DNA from 2 places in the Corynebacterium callunae DSM 20147 genome. Region 1 is predicted to be linked to the other one. Evidence: predicted binding sites of a transcription regulator. Region 1 holds the regulator's gene; the other holds the start of a gene.

Region 1 (8,161 bases):
GCACCAATCATCGAGGTTTCCGGACGTACCTTCCCCGTAGAGATCCGCTACCGCCCCTTGGAAATCCAAGAAGGCGATAAAACAATTGATATTGATCCTCTTGATGGCCTGTGTTTTGCGCTGGAGGAACTCATGGAAGAAGGCGATGGAGACATTCTCTGTTTCTTCGCCGGCGAAAGAGATATTCGCGATGCCATGGAAGCTATCGAAGGTCGCCGGTGGAAGGGTGTGGAGGTCACCCCGCTCTTTGGTCGTCTCTCCAATGAAGAACAGCACCGAGTTTTCAGCCCCCACTCCGGGCGTCGCATCGTGTTGTCCACCAACATTGCTGAAACGTCTTTGACGGTTCCCGGCATTCACTACGTTGTAGATACTGGTACAGCCCGTATTTCTCGCTATTCTGTGCGCACCAAAGTGCAACGCTTGCCTATCGAGCCAATCTCCCAGGCCAGCGCTAATCAGCGTTCGGGTCGCTGTGGCCGCGTTGCCGATGGTATTGCTATCCGCTTGTACTCCGAAGAGGACTTCGCCTCCCGTCCAGAATTTACTGACCCCGAAATTCTGCGCACCAACCTCGCGAGCGTCATTTTGCGCATGGCCTCCTTGCGCCTGGGCGATATTAATAAATTCCCCTTTGTGCAGCCTCCTGAGCAGCGCTCCATTCGCGATGGCGTGCTGTTACTTCATGAACTTGGCGCTCTGGCAGAAGAATCCTCTGAAGACGGCTCTCCTCGCTTAACTCCTATTGGCCGTGATCTAGCACTTATACCTGTTGATCCGCGTATGGCTCGCATGTTGGTGGAGGCCAATAAACTTGGATCCCTCTACCCTGTCATGGTCATTGTTGCAGCCATGACTATTCAAGATGTGCGCGAAAGGCCTCTGGAATTCCAAGCTCAAGCCGATCAAGCCCATGCTCGTTTCAAGGACACCAACTCTGATTTCCTTGGCTTCCTGAAGCTGTGGGAATACATTTCTGACCAGCGCGAACAAAGTAGTGGCAACGCTTTTAGAAAGCAGATGAAAAAAGAGTTCCTACACTACATGCGAATTCGCGAGTGGTGGGATCTGGTGCGTCAGTTGGAACAAGTTGGCCAGCAGCTCGGCTGGGCTAAAAAAGAAAATGTAGCCAATGATGCCGCACCTGAGGTTATCCACCAGTCATTGCTTTCTGGTCTGCTTTCCCAAATCGGCGCGCGTGATGGTGAAAGCCGCGAGTTCTCCGGTGCACGTGGCACCAAGTTTATGGTTTTCCCTGGCTCCGCTCTTGCCAAGAAGCCACCTCAGTTTGTCATGGCCGGACAATTGGTCGAGACGTCTCGTCTTTGGGCTCGCGATGTAGCCAAGATTGAGGCCGAATGGGTAGAAAAACTTGCTGGCTCCCTGCTGAAATATCAATACTCCGAGCCTTATTGGTCCTCTAAACGAGGTGCTGCGATGGTGCACCGCAAGTCAACGCTTTATGGCGTCACCATCATCGCCGACAAGGTGGTTCCCTACCATACCGTTGATCCAGTAGCCGCCCGTGATCTCTTCATCCGCCATGCGCTGATTGAAGGCGATTGGACTACTCACCACCGCTTCTTCCATGAAAATGCCGAGAAGCTAGAAAAAATTGGTGAGCTTGAAGCTAAGGCACGCCGCCGCGACATCGTTGTTGATGAAGACGCCCTCTTTGCTTTCTACGACTCCAAGCTGCCAGACAACGCCACCACCTCCCGGAACTTTGACTCTTGGTGGAAGAAGACTTCTAGGCAGCAACCGGATCTCCTCGACTTTGATCCCGAGAAACTCATGAATGAGGAAGCCAGTGCCATTAGTGAGGAGGCCTTCCCAGATAAGTGGCACAAGGGGAATCTCGTCTTTGATCTCACCTACCACTTTGAACCTGGCCACCGTGATGACGGCGTGACGGTCCTTGTCCCCATTCCTGTTCTTGGTGGTTTGGACGCCCAAGGCTTCGACTGGCTGGTTCCAGGTGTGCGCCTTGACTTGGTCACAGAGCTGATTCGCACCCTGCCTAAAGCTTTGCGACGCACAGTGGTACCTGCCCCCGAGTTTGCCCAGCGTGCACTGGCTCTTTTGCACCCATATGGTTCACCGCTAACTTCTCAACTAGCCGATGCTTTGCGCTCTTTGGGCGGAACTGGGATTAACTCTTCTGATTTTAATCCCTCCAAACTTCCCGACCATCTGCGCATTACCTATGCTGCAGTGGATAGGCACGGCAAGATCGTTGACCGCGATAAAGACTTGGACAAGCTAAAGCAACGTCGAGCAAATCAGATCAAAGCCTCTGTATCCAGCGTCGCTAAAGCCTCAGAACAAGATGAGACTAAGGAATGGACCGCTCAAACCCTAGGCACCATTGATGAGACCATCGAAACCGTCGTCGATGGTCAAAAGGTTTCTGCTTATCCAGCGCTTGTTGTCTCCCCTACAGGAGTCTCAGTAAAGGTACTTCCGACTAAGGCCGCAGCTGATGCCTCGATGATCACGGCAACCTTGACTCTTTTGATGCGCGAGATTGAGGTTTCTGCAAAGCAAATGGTCAAGGGCCTGCCGCTGCAGCAAAAGGTAGCGGTTGATAACTATCCTCATGGTGGCTCAGAAGGTTTAGTTGGTGATGCCCGTATCGCTGCCATTAGAGACTTGATGATTGCCAATGGAGGTGCGGTTCGCTCCCCTGAGGAATTCCAGGTGCTTTTGGAAAAGGTGAAGCCGGCAACACCAGCTGCTGTACGACGCACCGTAGTAGATCTCGCCCCTGCGTTGGTGCACTATGCAACGCTGAAATCTGAGCTTTCCAATTGGACTGGCGCAGCAATTGAAGATATGAAGTCTCAGCTGAAGTTCCTCCTACCTAAGCAGGCTATTAGCATTCACGGCATTAGCCGATTGCGCCATTTACCTCGATATCTCCATGCCATGGAAATTCGAATGGAGGAGATGAGCCAAAATCCCGATCGTGATGCAGACCGTCAAGATGAGGTTAATGGTGTCGAGGAATACCTTGAGTCTCGTCTAAATAAGCTGCCGAGCCAAAGACGCAACACTCGCGAGGTAAAGGATATTTTGTGGCAAATCCAAGAGCTGAGAGTAAGTCTTTTTGCTCAGCGTTTGGGAACCCCGCAGCCTGTTTCTCCACAGCGGATTAGAAAAGCCGTGGACAAACTGCGCTAAGTCTCCTCCCACATCAAAAACCTCGATTGGCACCTAATAAAAGGTGCCAATCGAGGTTTTTCTAGTTTTAGAACTTGATTTCTCTAATATTGGTTATTCCCGACCACGGCGTCGCATTAGCCTGATCTCTTTTTCAAAGTCATCTGCGCTCTCAAATGATTTATACACTGAAGCAAAGCGAAGGTATGCAACTTCATCAAGTTCGCGCAGCGGATCAAGAATGGCTAAACCGATTTCATTGGCTCGGATTTGGGAGCTGCCACTACTTCGGACAGTCTCCTCTACTTGTTGAGCCAACCGTTTCAGCGCGTCGTCGGAGACATCTCGGCCTTGGCATGCCCTACGCACACCGGTGATAACTTTTTCACGGCTAAAAGCTTCTGTCAGCCCATTTCTCTTCACTACCAGCAGAATTGCCTTCTCGACGGTAGTGAATCGACCGCCACATTCATTACATTCTCGCCGGCGCCTAATGGCACTTCCACCATCAATTACTCGGGAGTCAATTACTTTTGAGTGGTCATGCTGACAAAAGGGACAGTACACGTGCAGACTCCTTTAATTTGCAATGCTTTTACAACACTGCGTTCAAAAATTTGCTCATGTCAGTCTATGCCAGTAATCCCCGGATCAAACTAATCTCGGAGAGATACACCCACCATTTGAGTCTCAGGAAAGGTAGGAGTGATCTCTTCCTCGCCAGACTGCGACCACAACAAGCAAACAAAGACAACCATTCCAAATACCGCGCCACCAGCCCATTGCTTTAGTAGTTCTTTAATCGAACGTCCGTCGGGATAGTTCTTCAAATCTTGAGCACTTTCCGAGCTGGAATTTATTTCTATCCGTGGCCGATAAATCGGTGGATGATGTCGCTTTATTTGATCACTTTCCAGGCTCTGAGGTTTACCCTTATTCGAACTGTCAAGCGTTCGAACATTAACTGATCGAGCAACCTCAACACCTGGAACCTCAGCCATCCAAACAGCTGCTGAAGGTACCACCATTCCACGCACCTTTACTGGATCATTATGCATGTCAACCACGGGATTACTCATTTCAAATCACCTTTCACTTTAAACTGCCCACATCATAAGACTTACCTACGACATCTTCGAACAAAGTTACCGTTCACATGTTCGAGCAAGTTTCTATGTTCGATTTATATCACCCAGTTCGAACATTGTCCATACTTCTTCAAAAAATCTCGAACACTCGTACCATTCCCGCTGGAAAACATGTATGGTTAGGAATTGAGATTGTTTACAAAAGTTCGAATAGCTATTGAGCTGCAAGCAGATTTTTAGATCCGCAGGTACCAGCAGTGATCTAAAAGGGCTTTGACGGCTTTTAAGACCTAGAAATTTAGAGACTTTGATGAGAGGAACACCCCATGGCCGCTGAAAAGAAAAGTGGAATTAGAGGAAGTCGTGGCAGCCGCACTGCCAAAACCCTTCCTAATGGCAGGCCCGATCCAGCCAGCTTGTCCGATAGGCAACGTCGCATTCTAGAAGTCATTCGAGACGCGGTTGTTCTGCGCGGCTACCCGCCAAGCATCCGAGAGATCGGAGATGCTGCTGGACTACAGTCCACTTCCTCCGTGGCTTATCAGCTCAAAGAACTTGAGAAGAAGGGTTTCCTCCGTAGAGATCCCAATAAGCCTCGCGCAGTGGATGTTCGCCATTTGCCGGAAACTGAGTCTCGCACCCCTAAAGCGGATTCGAAGGCGAAGGCAGCGGCTGAGACTCCAGCGGGCTCCCCTACCGAATTTGCCGCCCAAGCATCATTTATCCCAGTTGTTGGAAAGATTGCAGCGGGTAGCCCAATCCTGGCTGAGCAAAATATTGAAGAGTACTACCCACTTCCCGCAGACATTGTCGGCGATGGTGAGCTCTTTATGCTCCAGGTTGTTGGAGAATCCATGCGTGATGCTGGCATTCTTGATGGAGACTGGGTTGTCGTGCGCTCTCAGCCTGTTGCGGAACAAGGGGAATTTGTCGCAGCAATGCTCGACGGCGAGGCAACTGTGAAAGAGTTCCATAAGGATTCCACGGGAATCTGGCTTCTTCCACATAATGATTCCTTTGCCCCAATCCCCGGAGAAGATGCTGAGATTATGGGCAAGGTCGTCTCAGTCATGCGAAAGCTTTAGCCCGCAGTCTATAAATTTTTAGGTCATTTTTAAGCCCCGACTTTTGGAGTGTTTCACGCAAACACTCTGAGTCGGGGCTTTTTTCTACCTCTTTTGGGGGTAAAGTCCGATTTTCCCTAATGGGATCACTAATAGTGGTTTTACCTGTGGGTTTTCCACTCCAATTTGTGAGATTTACTAAAATTGCTGCCCACTTTTGTGAATTTCAAGATTTTTGATCGCCACACACAAAAGAAAAAAGCCTATTCGGACGTTATTCAATGAAATACTAGGAGTATAGGTCGGACATACTCAATAGATTGTCTTTTTGCTTTAAGGGAGTGACATGTACGCAGAGGAGCGTCGCCGCCAGATTGCCTCATTAACGGCGGTAGAGGGACGGGTAAATGTCACAGAGTTAGCAGGACGTTTTAACGTCACTGCAGAAACCATTCGACGAGATCTCGCAGTTCTAGATAGAGAAGGCATCGTGCACCGCGTGCACGGTGGCGCAGTAGCAACACAGTCTTTCCAAACCACCGAGCTAAGCTTGGACACTCGTTTCCGTTCAGCTTCATCTGCCAAATACTCCATTGCCAAGGCAGCCATGCAATTCTTGCCAACTTCTCACGGTGGGTTATTCCTAGATGCTGGCACCACCGTAACTGCGCTGGCAGATCTTATCGCAGACCACCCAAATTCCAAACAATGGTCTATCGTGACAAACTGCCTACCAATTGCGCTTAATTTGGCGAATGCTGGCCTCGATGATGTACAGCTCCTCGGTGGCAGTGTGCGTGCCATTACCCAGGCAGTGGTCGGCGATATCGCACTCCGCACCTTGGCACTAATGCGCGCTGATGTGGTGTTTATTGGTACAAATGCTTTAACCCTTGATCATGGGCTTTCCACCGCTGATTCACAAGAAGCGGCAATGAAGTCCGCGATGATCACTAATGCTCACAAGGTGGTGGTCTTGTGTGACTCCACCAAGATGGGCACTGACTACCTGGTAAGTTTTGGCTCCATTGATGATATTGATGTCATCGTCACGGACTCCGGTGCGCCTACAAGTTTTGTGGACCAGTTGCGCGAACGCGGCATAGAGGTTGTGATTGCAAAGTGATCCTAACTGTTACAGTCAGTCCCTATTTGCTCAGCACCAATGAAGTCAGCGGTGACATCAACATAGGTGAGGCAAATCCCATCACTCAAGTCTCTACCGTTGCTGGCGGTTTCGGCACTGGTGTAGCCGCCACGCTGTTTTATGGCGGTGTAGAAACCTTCACGGTATTCCCCGCTCCAGAAATTTCACACTATCTGCGCCTGGTTACCTTGGCAGGTCTCCCCCATGAGATCATTCCCGTTCCAGGTCCCATCCCGATGCATCTGACCATGAGAGATTCCACCGGCCATGAAACTCGCTTTAAGCATTCACCTATGCCTTTGGATATTTCACAACTAGCTATTCTGCGCGATCTAGTGGTGCGTCGAGCTGAAGATGCTACTTGGGTTCTCTTAGGCGGTAATCTGCCCGCTATCGCTCCAGCAGCTTGGTATGTGGACGTGGTACGTTCCTTGCGCCTATATCACCCAGATGTCAAAGTTGCGATCGCTGCCACTGGTGCTGCTTTGCGTGCGGTAGTGCGCCAGCTGGCAGCCACTGCGCCGGACACTTTGATTATTCCCTCTGAAGAACTTGAACTCAGCGGTGGCCATACTCCAGGCAGCTTGCGCGATCCGTGGGCTCATGGCGATCATGCCCCACTTCTTAATGCCGCCAAGTCCTTGGTTAAGAAGGGTATTAGGCAGGTCATAATCACCAACAAGCGCACCGAGGCAATCTTGGTCTCCGAAGATGAAGCACTGCTATGCACTTATACTCAGGCTTCCGGAAAACAAGGTGTCAATTGGCGGGAATCTTTCACGGCGGGTTTCTTGTCTTCCAATTTGGAAGTTGATGATTCGGCAGTAAATCTTGCTCGCGCGGTGGCTTATGCCAATGCTGAAGGCAGTGAGTGGGATAACTTCATTCCCACCCCAGACCGCTTGCAACCACAATTTGTGGAGATCCGTGCTCTGACTTAGCACAAAAACACAACAAAAAGTGGCTCGAAGTTCAACAGAACTTCGAGCCACTTTCACATGTGGGCCTTAACTCCTAAGTGTTAAGGCTCCAGGTCTTACTTATTTGCTGCTTCGATTACTGCGCGGACAGCGGCACGAGCTTCGGTTGCGCCTTCTGCATCCAAAGCTGCCTCGGCAGCCTTCTTACAGGTCTCCAAGTCAACTTCAGCCAGCTGAGCGCCGACTGCAGCAAGTGCAGTTGAAGCGGCTGACAGGGAGTTAACTCCCAGGCCGGTCAAAACAGTTGCCAACAGTGGATCAGCGGCTGCTTCGCCACAAACACCAACTGGGGTGTCAAAGCGCTGACCCTCATCACAGGTGTGCTTGATCAAACGCAGAACCGCTGGCTGCCAAGGATCAGTCAGGTATGCCAATTCTGGGGACATGCGGTCTGCAGCCATGGTGTACTGGGTGAGGTCATTGGTACCGATGGATACGAAGTCCAGGTGTGGCATGATCTTATCGGCCATGAGGGAAGCTGCTGGAACTTCGATCATTGCGCCGGCAATAAGTCCGCGCTCGCGACACATATCAGCAAACCACTTGGCTTCATAAGCGGTGGCCACCATTGGTGCCATAACCCAGGTTGGAGCTTCGTCGCCACGGCCAAGACCTGCAACAGCCTTGGCAATTGCATCAAGCTGACGGGTGAGCAATTCAACATTGCCGCGGGCAATACGCAGACCACGCACGCCCAAAGCAGGGTTCATTTCATCTGCC
Region 2 (8,161 bases), 800 kb from region 1:
TCGGGGCCTTCCTAGATTCCCCATGGTTTGGCATCATTTTGATTGCAACTGGTGTCATTTCTCTGTTTGCAACCATGCTCTCCAAAGGTGATGGCACCAAAGTCTTAGATGGTTTTTTAACGCCAGTAAAGACCCCAAGCTGGAAAACTGTTGGTGCAGGCCTAATCTTGGGAATCGTGCAATCGGCTACCTCGCTCCCTTTTTATGCTGGCCTAGGATTCTTAAGTATCGGCGACTTTAGTCCCGTCATTCGTTATGGTGGCCTCGTAGTTTATGCAACCTTGGCGCTGAGCTTGCCTATAGTTACCGCGATCCTGGTTGGATGGGTTCGCCGATATCCCGAAAGTCCTATTGGCAAGCTCTTTGAAAAGGCTGGAGAAAACAAAACCAAAGTGGCAAAGTGGTCCGGCTATGTAGTGGCATTAGTACTTTGCCTCATGGGTGTTAACTCCCTTATTTAGTCATGCCGCTCGGGGTGATTGTGGGAATCCTGAACTGCGAGCATCCACGTTGAGACTCTTAGATCTGCCTCTCTATTTGAGATTCCATTAGTGAAATCTACATATAAGGAATGAATTGCTGGCAATGGTTGAAACCTTGAGTGCAGGGATCTGCCTTTGGTTTTAAGCAGTACTGGGCAGCCATAGGAGTCCTCGAGCCCTGGAATTTTGCTTGCTAAAAAGCCATTTAATTCCAGACTTTGGTTAAATAGATTGCTTTTCGAGAATCTGCTTAGGTCATAGCGGCTCAGCTCAACCCAGCATCCGTATTCAAGAGTTTGTTTTTCACCGTGAACTGGGATTCCAATATTTGATCGAACAAAGTGTCGTTTAGGTTTTGGGTAATGAATATGGCAAATTGTCGGATCTTCAGTGACCCTTGAATCATTGGCTTTTGCTTCAATCAGTGGATCTGGATAGCGCAAGCTTAAGGCTGGAACTCCATATGAGGGTCCGGTGCATGCTGGGCATTTAAAAATTCTTGGTTCCATAACGGCTCTCCCTGGGTAAATAATAGTAGTTCGACCACAGTCTAAAGCTTTTTGTTCTTTGGGATGGGTTGGGTGATGTGGTTCCTGTGGATAACTGGGGGCGCGGGAGTCGCCTGTGGATAACGTTCGATTTCCAATGTCTAAAGTTCTGGCTTGAGGTTCGAAAAAATGTTCGCAACCACTATTGCTATCGAACACATGAGCCACTAAAATAAGAAGCAGAAAACCACGGGGAACACACAAACACCAAAGGGGGAGATGATGGCGTCATTAACACACCACGTTGATGCATTAGACACCCATATCAAAGCCATCATCACCGCCTTATCCACTGACCTGTCAGCACAGGTATTTAATGACAACGAAGCAGACCTTGTGCGGTTGGAACATGTGTTTAACCAACGTGGGGTGATTAACGCTGCGGTGGCTGTGATGGCTGAACTAGCCCACGCCGGCACGAGGGTGGGGTCTGCAAAAACCACTGATTATCTCGTTGAGCGTTTAGGAGTGTCACGCGTAGAGGCGTTTAACAGGGTGGCGTTGGGTAAGTCATTGTTCCCGCAGGATAAACCCGCTGTCGTAGAGGCTTTGCCGGTGGTTGATGCTGAGGCTGAGGTGGCCGATGGTGATGCGCCCGCGGTGTCTGTTCCTGAGGTGGATGTGGTGGCTGAGGTTATCGGCTCTCATCGTTCAGGATCGGTGGTGGTCAGTCCTGATCGGTTGGTGGTGATTAACCGTGAGTTAGACAGACTGTCTGGGGTGGCGGTGGATTCTCGTGAGGTGTTGTTTGCGCAGGCTGTTAGTCAGGCGAAGTGGCGTGGGGTGGATGATCTGGGGTTGTGGGTGCGTGATCAGGTGGTCAAAGCCAATGGGATAGCTCCTGATCCGGTAGCGGCGATGGCTCACCGTTATGTTGCTTTTAGTAAGGCTGATGCTGATGGGTTGGTGCGTATTTCGGGGTTGGTGCCATCTGCGACGGCGGCGTTGATGAAGGCTGCGTGTGCGCCGTTGTCGACGAAGGGCAGTTTGGTTGGTGGGGATGTGGAGTTGGATGGTCGTAGTGCTGGTCAGCGGTTGGCTGATGCGGTGCATTATGTGTTTGAGCGTTTTCATCAGGGTTTTACGGTCAAGGGGCGTCGTGGGATTGGCAGCATTGTGGTGTCGATGACTACTGATGATGTGGAGTTGGTGGAAAAGCGGGGGTTGGGGCATCGGTATCCGACGAATACGGGGTTTGGGTTGACGTTGGGTGAGGTGTTGTTGTTGGGGGCTGCGAAGTATGACTTTGGGGTGGTGTTGGATGGTGAGTCTGGTCGGGCGTTGCATTTGGGTCGGATGAGTCGGTCGGCGTCGTTGGAGCAGAAGGTGGCGTTGTTGGAGTCGGAGTTGGTGTGTTCTGCTCCTGGGTGTTCGCGGGCGTTGATTGATTGTGAGATTCATCATTTAGATCCGTGGGTGCGTGGTGGGTTGACGGATGTGGTGAATTTGACGCCGCAGTGTTTTGGGGATCATCCGCGTAATGATGATTCTCGTGGTGGGGTTAATGGGAAGGGGTTTATGGTTCGTGATGAGGTGACGGGTCGTGTGGGGCGGCGGGTTGTTGGTGGTGGGGTGGTGTTTAATGATGGTGTTGCAGCTGGGTTGTCGGGTGGTGCGTGGGCGCGGGCGAAGCATCAGAAGTTGAGGGAAGGGGATCTGCCTGATCCACCTGATCCGCCGGGTATGTCGGATGTTCCTGATCCGCCGGATCCGCCGGGTGGGGGGCAGTTGGGGTTGTTTGGGGAGGTGGGTGTGTGTGGTTGGTGGTGCCTGGTGTGGGGGTCTGCACTGGGCTTATAACCATGCCCACCTGCATTTTTGAGAAATCACGTTGGGCTGATAGATTTTCGGGGGCGGGCTAAGAACGCCAAACGCGCCCACCAAGTGGTGGGCGCGCAGAGGGAAGCGTCGAAAAGCGTGTTTTTATTCGGCGACTAGCGATTCAAGAACGAAGTCCGGGTGTTCTTTCTCAATGAAGGACAGACGCCACTTGTCGCTGAAGAGGGCGATGAGCTCGCCATCGGTACGGGTGAAGATTTCAACACCACGCTGCTTGGCGAGTTCCGGTGCGGAGGCTGCATCGGTGCGGCGTGCGACGGTATAAGGAATTGGATCTGCAATGGTTTCGACGTTGTACTCGACTTCCATGCGGGCTTGCATGACCTCGAACTGCATGGGGCCGACCGCAGCCATGACTGGGTTGGCATCGCCACGCAGGTCATTCTTGAGGATCTGGACAACGCCTTCGGAATCCAGCTGCTCCAAAGCCTTGCGGAATTGCTTGTATTTGCCGAGGGACTTGGCGCGCAAAATGCGGAAATGCTCAGGGGCGAACTTCGGCATTGGAGCGTACTGAATCTTGCGACCTTCGAAGATGGTGTCGCCAGGCGCAAGTGCGCCAGCGTTGACCAGACCAACGATATCGCCTGGGAAAGCGGTCTCGACAGTGGAGCGGGTGCGTCCGAAAACAGTCAGCGCATACTTGGTGGAGAAACTGCGACCGGACTGGGCGTGGGTGACCTGCATGCCGCGGTCGAACTCGCCGGAAACAACGCGCATAAAAGCAAGGGTATCGCGGTGGTTCTTGTCCATACCGGCCTGCACCTTGAACACTATGCCGGAGAAATCATCGGTGGTGTCGCGGTGCTCGTCCATGGCTGTAGTGGAAGCTTCGAGAGCATTAGGATCGGCGTCACGACCGGCAGGAGCGGGAGCTAGGTAACAAAGTGCGTCCAGGATCTGGTGCACACCGAAGTTAAGCATCGCAGAGGCGAAAATAAGTGGTGAGGTGGTGCAGTTGAGGAACATTTCCTGATCGTGAACCGCGCCGTCGGCGGCGAGGAGTTCAGCTTCTTCAGCAGCATTTTCCCAGACGTCGCCTTCGCGCTCGGCAGCTTGCTGGGGAGTGTAGAACTCTTCTGGAGCAATGGTGGAGCCACCGGCAGTACGAGTGAATTGGATGTATTCTTCGGCTTCACCTTCTTCATTGATGCGAGCCAAACCGCGGAAATCGCCAGCTTCGCCAACTGGCCAATAGAGAGGGGTTGGCTGGAGCTCGATTTCCTTCACGATCTCGTCGACAAGCTCTAGGGGGGTGCGACCCACGCGGTCCCACTTATTGATCACCGTAATAATAGGTAGGCCGCGGGCTTTACAAACGCGGAAGAGCTGGAGGGTCTGAGGCTCGAGGCCTTTGGCGGCGTCGATAAGCATGACGGCGGCGTCGACGGCCATGAGGACGCGGTAGGTGTCTTCGGAGAAATCGGCGTGACCTGGGGTATCAACGAGGTTGATCATAAAAGGCTCACCCTTGTGGCCTTCTGGTGCATATTCAAACTGCAGGGCGGAAGACGCGATGGAAATACCTCGGTCTTTTTCCATTTCCATCCAGTCGGAAACGGTGGCTTTACGACCAGCCTTGCCGTGGGTAGCGCCAGCTTCGGAAATAATGTGCGCATGCAGCGCCAATGCCTCCGTCAAAGTGGACTTACCAGCATCGGGGTGGGCGATGACAGCGAAGGTACGGCGGCGATTTGCCTCGATGGCAGTATTGGCGGGATTGGCAGTGCTCATGGCTAATAAGAATAGCGGGTGGGGTGGCTTAGACCCTAGCCGGAGGGCGGGAAAGTACTGTGTCCCTAGATTGTTTGTAATTTGTGTCCTGAATTTTTCAAAGATTCAGGGGGCAGTGACATCTAAGTGGAACTAAGTTTGGGGAGGTGCGGTGTGCAACGCTTAACCAAGCATGCTAAATTCTACCTATTAACCTATAGGTATATGTATTTCTTTATGACTCAGCTCCGGAAGGGTGCATATTTTGTATCTTCAAGCTCGTGACCAGGAAAAATTAATGATTGTGGTCGCCGCCGATCTGGCACGCCGTAGGCAGGCGCGCGGGTTGAAGCTAAATTACCCGGAAGCGATCGCGATTATTTCCTATGAGCTCATTGAAGGTGCACGTGATGGCCGTAGCGTTGCAGATCTAATGAGCTGGGGTACGACCATTTTGACCAAAGGTGATGTCCAAGAAGGAATTCCGGAAATGATTCCTGAAGTCCAAATTGAGGCTACTTTTCCTGATGGAACCAAATTAGTAACAGTGCATAACCCCATCAGACTTCCCTAAATGACTTCCTTTTAATTACTTCCTTAAATTCAGGCAAGTCCGCCTGGTTTATTTAGAAGTTTTCTAGAGTCCAAGCGCAAAACCTTTAGCGCAATTAATGCCCTTGTTTATTAATGCCCTTGTTGTAGTACCAGTTCGCAGACCCCGCTTGAAGATAGGAAAACACAGTGATCCCCGGAGAGTTCTTTTGTGCAGATGAACCGATCGTTTGTAATCCTGGTCGGGAGGCCGTGGAAATCGAGGTAGTTAATACCGGAGATCGCCCAGTTCAGGTGGGCTCGCATTATCACTTTGCGGAGGCGAATCCGGAGTTGTCCTTTGATCGCGCAGCTGCGCAGGGCAAGCGCCTTGATATTCCTGCGGGTACTGCCGTTCGTTTGGAGCCCGGGGATAAGGCAACAGTTCTGCTTATTGATTTTGGTGGCACGCAGACGATTAGGGGATTCAGAAATCAGGGAGCCCCGCAGTCTGGCTAGATCCGGCCAGCTAGACCCGGCTAGGCAAACCAGACCAAACCAACCCTAAAGACCTAAAGACCTAAACCCCCAAAAACCCGAAAACCAAGGAGCACCCAAAATGTTTGAGATGAGCAGGGAGCGTCATGCTGCAATGTATGGCCCAACTACTGGGGATCGGGTCAGGCTTGCTGATACAGAGCTCCTCGCAGAGATCGAATATGACCTCACGGTTCCGGGTGAAGAGGCTGTTTTTGGTGGCGGCAAGGTTATTCGCGTCGGCATGGGGCAGAATGGCGAGGCTACTCGTGCCGAGCACCCAGAAATTCCCGATACTGTAATAACTAATGTCGTGGTGCTGGATTGGTCGGGAATTTATAAGGCTGACCTGGCGATTAGAGACGGTCACATTATAAAGATTGGCCATGCGGGAAACCCGGAAACTATGGATGGGGTGACAATCCCGATTGGTGTTTCCACGGACATTATTGCTGGTGAGGGCAAGATTCTGACGGCGGGTGGCATCGATACCCATATTCACTTTATTTCTCCGGACCAGATTAATACGGCGTTGACCTCGGGAATTACCACGATGATTGGTGGTGGTACGGGACCGTCAGAGTCTACGAAGGCCACTACTATTACGCCGGGACCGTGGCATATTCATCAGATGTTGCGGTCGCTGGAGCAGTTCCCTATGAATTTTGGGCTCCTCGGCAAGGGACATGCAACTTCTTATGAGGCGCTGGCTGAGCAGATTAAGGCGGGAGCTATTGGCCTTAAGGTTCATGAGGACTGGGGTGCTACGCCTGCCACAATTGATCTTTCGTTGCAGGTAGCTGATGATTTTGATGTGCAGGTGGCGGTGCATACGGACACGTTGAATGAAGCCGGGTTCTTGGAGAGCACGGTGGAGGCAATTGGTGGTCGCGTTATTCACACTTTCCATACTGAAGGTGCTGGTGGTGGGCATGCGCCGGACATTATTGCGTTGGCAGCGCAGCCAAATGTGTTGCCAGCTTCTACTAATCCGACTTTGCCTTATACGGTGAATACGGCGGAAGAGCACCTGGATATGCTCATGGTTTGTCACCATCTGAATGCGGATATTCCGGAGGATGTGGCGTTCGCAGATTCCCGCATTCGCACCGAGACGATTGCAGCGGAGGATGTGCTGCATGATTTGGGTGTCTTTTCTATTACTTCTTCGGATTCCCAGGCGATGGGCCGTGTCGGTGAGGTGGTGATTCGTACCTGGCAGGTGGCGGATGCGATGAAGCGTCAGCGCGGACCATTGGCGGGGGATAGCGAGAAAGCTGATAATAATCGCATTAAGCGTTATGTGGCTAAGTACACGATTAATCCCGCGATTGCGCAGGGTATTGATGGGGTAGTGGGCTCTGTTGAGCTGGGCAAATTTGCGGATTTGGTGTTGTGGGAGCCGAAGTTTTTTGGAGTTAAGCCTTTTATGATTTTGAAGGGCGGCCAGGTGGTGAGCTCGATTATGGGTGATCCCGGTGCGTCAATTCCGACTCCGCAGCCAGAGATTTATCGTCCGCAGTTTGGTTCTTATGGGGCAGCGCCACACCAGAACTCTATTACTTTTCTCTCTCAGGCCGCGATCGATGCGGAGGTGCCACAACAGCTGGGACTAAAAAAGAAAATTGAGCCCTGCCAAGGTATTCGCACCTTATCCAAGCGGGATCTCAAACTTAATGGCGAGACCCCGGATATCACAGTGGATCCGGAGACCTATGAGGTGCGCGTTGATGGTGAGCTCATCACTTCGCAGCCTTCTGAGGTTTTGCCCATGGCCCAGCGTTATTTCCTTTTTTAGAAAGCCCATCATGATTATTAATAAAATCCTCGGCAATATTCACGATGACCCCAGCCTCATCACCCCGCATACTGAAAAGATAACGCTTGTCGACGCCGCCCTCGTCAAGCGTATTCAGCGTCTCCAGAGCGACCACAACACCGAGGTGGGATTGCGGCTGCCCTCCGGGCATCCGCCGCTGCGCGATGGTGATGTCTTGTTTATTGAGGGTTCAAATTCCATCGTTATTCAGGCAGCACCCACCGATATTTTGAAGATCACGCCAAAGGATATGAAAGAGATGGCATTTGCGGCGCACTCTTTGGGTAATCGCCATTTGCCGGCGCAATTTAGCGAGGATGCATTAATCGTGCAATTTGATTCCACGGTGGTGGATTTCTTGGAGCATTATCAGATCGCCTATGTGCGTGAAGCTGCCGTGATGCCAAAACCTTTCCGTCATGCTGAACACACCCACTAGCTCGCTTGATCGCACCTTGGCGGCCATGCAATTAATGGATTCCGCCTTGCCCACTGGAGCTTTTAGTCACTCCTTTGGTTTTGAGACCTATATGCATCGGGGAGTAATTACTGACGCTGAAAGTTTTGCGCAGTGGTTAGAAGCTTTTTGCACGGAGCAATTAACTTTCACCGATGCAGTGATTGTGCGTGAGGTTTTTAAAGCAGAAGAATTTGCAGAGATTATTGATCTAGACCATGTGGTGCGGGCCCAA

What was found. The regulator LexA, encoded in region 1, represses DNA repair genes until DNA is damaged. The targets are predictions, from matches to a motif close to CGAACANNTGTTCG.
Region 2: H924_RS04425 (HNH endonuclease signature motif containing protein) is a predicted target of LexA. The motif match lies at 1,153-1,166, and genes of this name have one in related genera.

Annotation. Positions count from the first base shown of each region.
Region 1 covers NC_020506.1:1,728,996-1,737,156, forward strand. The annotation lists gene hrpA (ATP-dependent RNA helicase HrpA) at 1-3,183, shown strand, start outside; gene nrdR (transcriptional regulator NrdR) at 3,277-3,729, opposite strand; gene H924_RS08195 (hypothetical protein) at 3,819-4,241, opposite strand; gene lexA (transcriptional repressor LexA) at 4,577-5,335, shown strand; gene H924_RS08205 (DeoR/GlpR family DNA-binding transcription regulator) at 5,661-6,440, shown strand; gene H924_RS08210 (carbohydrate kinase family protein) at 6,437-7,402, shown strand; gene ptsP (phosphoenolpyruvate--protein phosphotransferase) at 7,498-8,161, opposite strand, start outside.
Region 2 covers NC_020506.1:933,969-942,129, forward strand. The annotation lists gene H924_RS04420 (hypothetical protein) at 1-461, shown strand, start outside; gene H924_RS13865 (DUF2199 domain-containing protein) at 458-991, opposite strand; gene H924_RS04425 (HNH endonuclease signature motif containing protein) at 1,253-2,830, shown strand; gene H924_RS04430 (peptide chain release factor 3) at 2,954-4,603, opposite strand; gene H924_RS04435 (urease subunit gamma) at 4,848-5,156, shown strand; gene H924_RS04440 (urease subunit beta) at 5,324-5,632, shown strand; gene ureC (urease subunit alpha) at 5,733-7,448, shown strand; gene ureE (urease accessory protein UreE) at 7,459-7,908, shown strand; gene H924_RS04455 (urease accessory protein UreF) at 7,889-8,161, shown strand, end outside.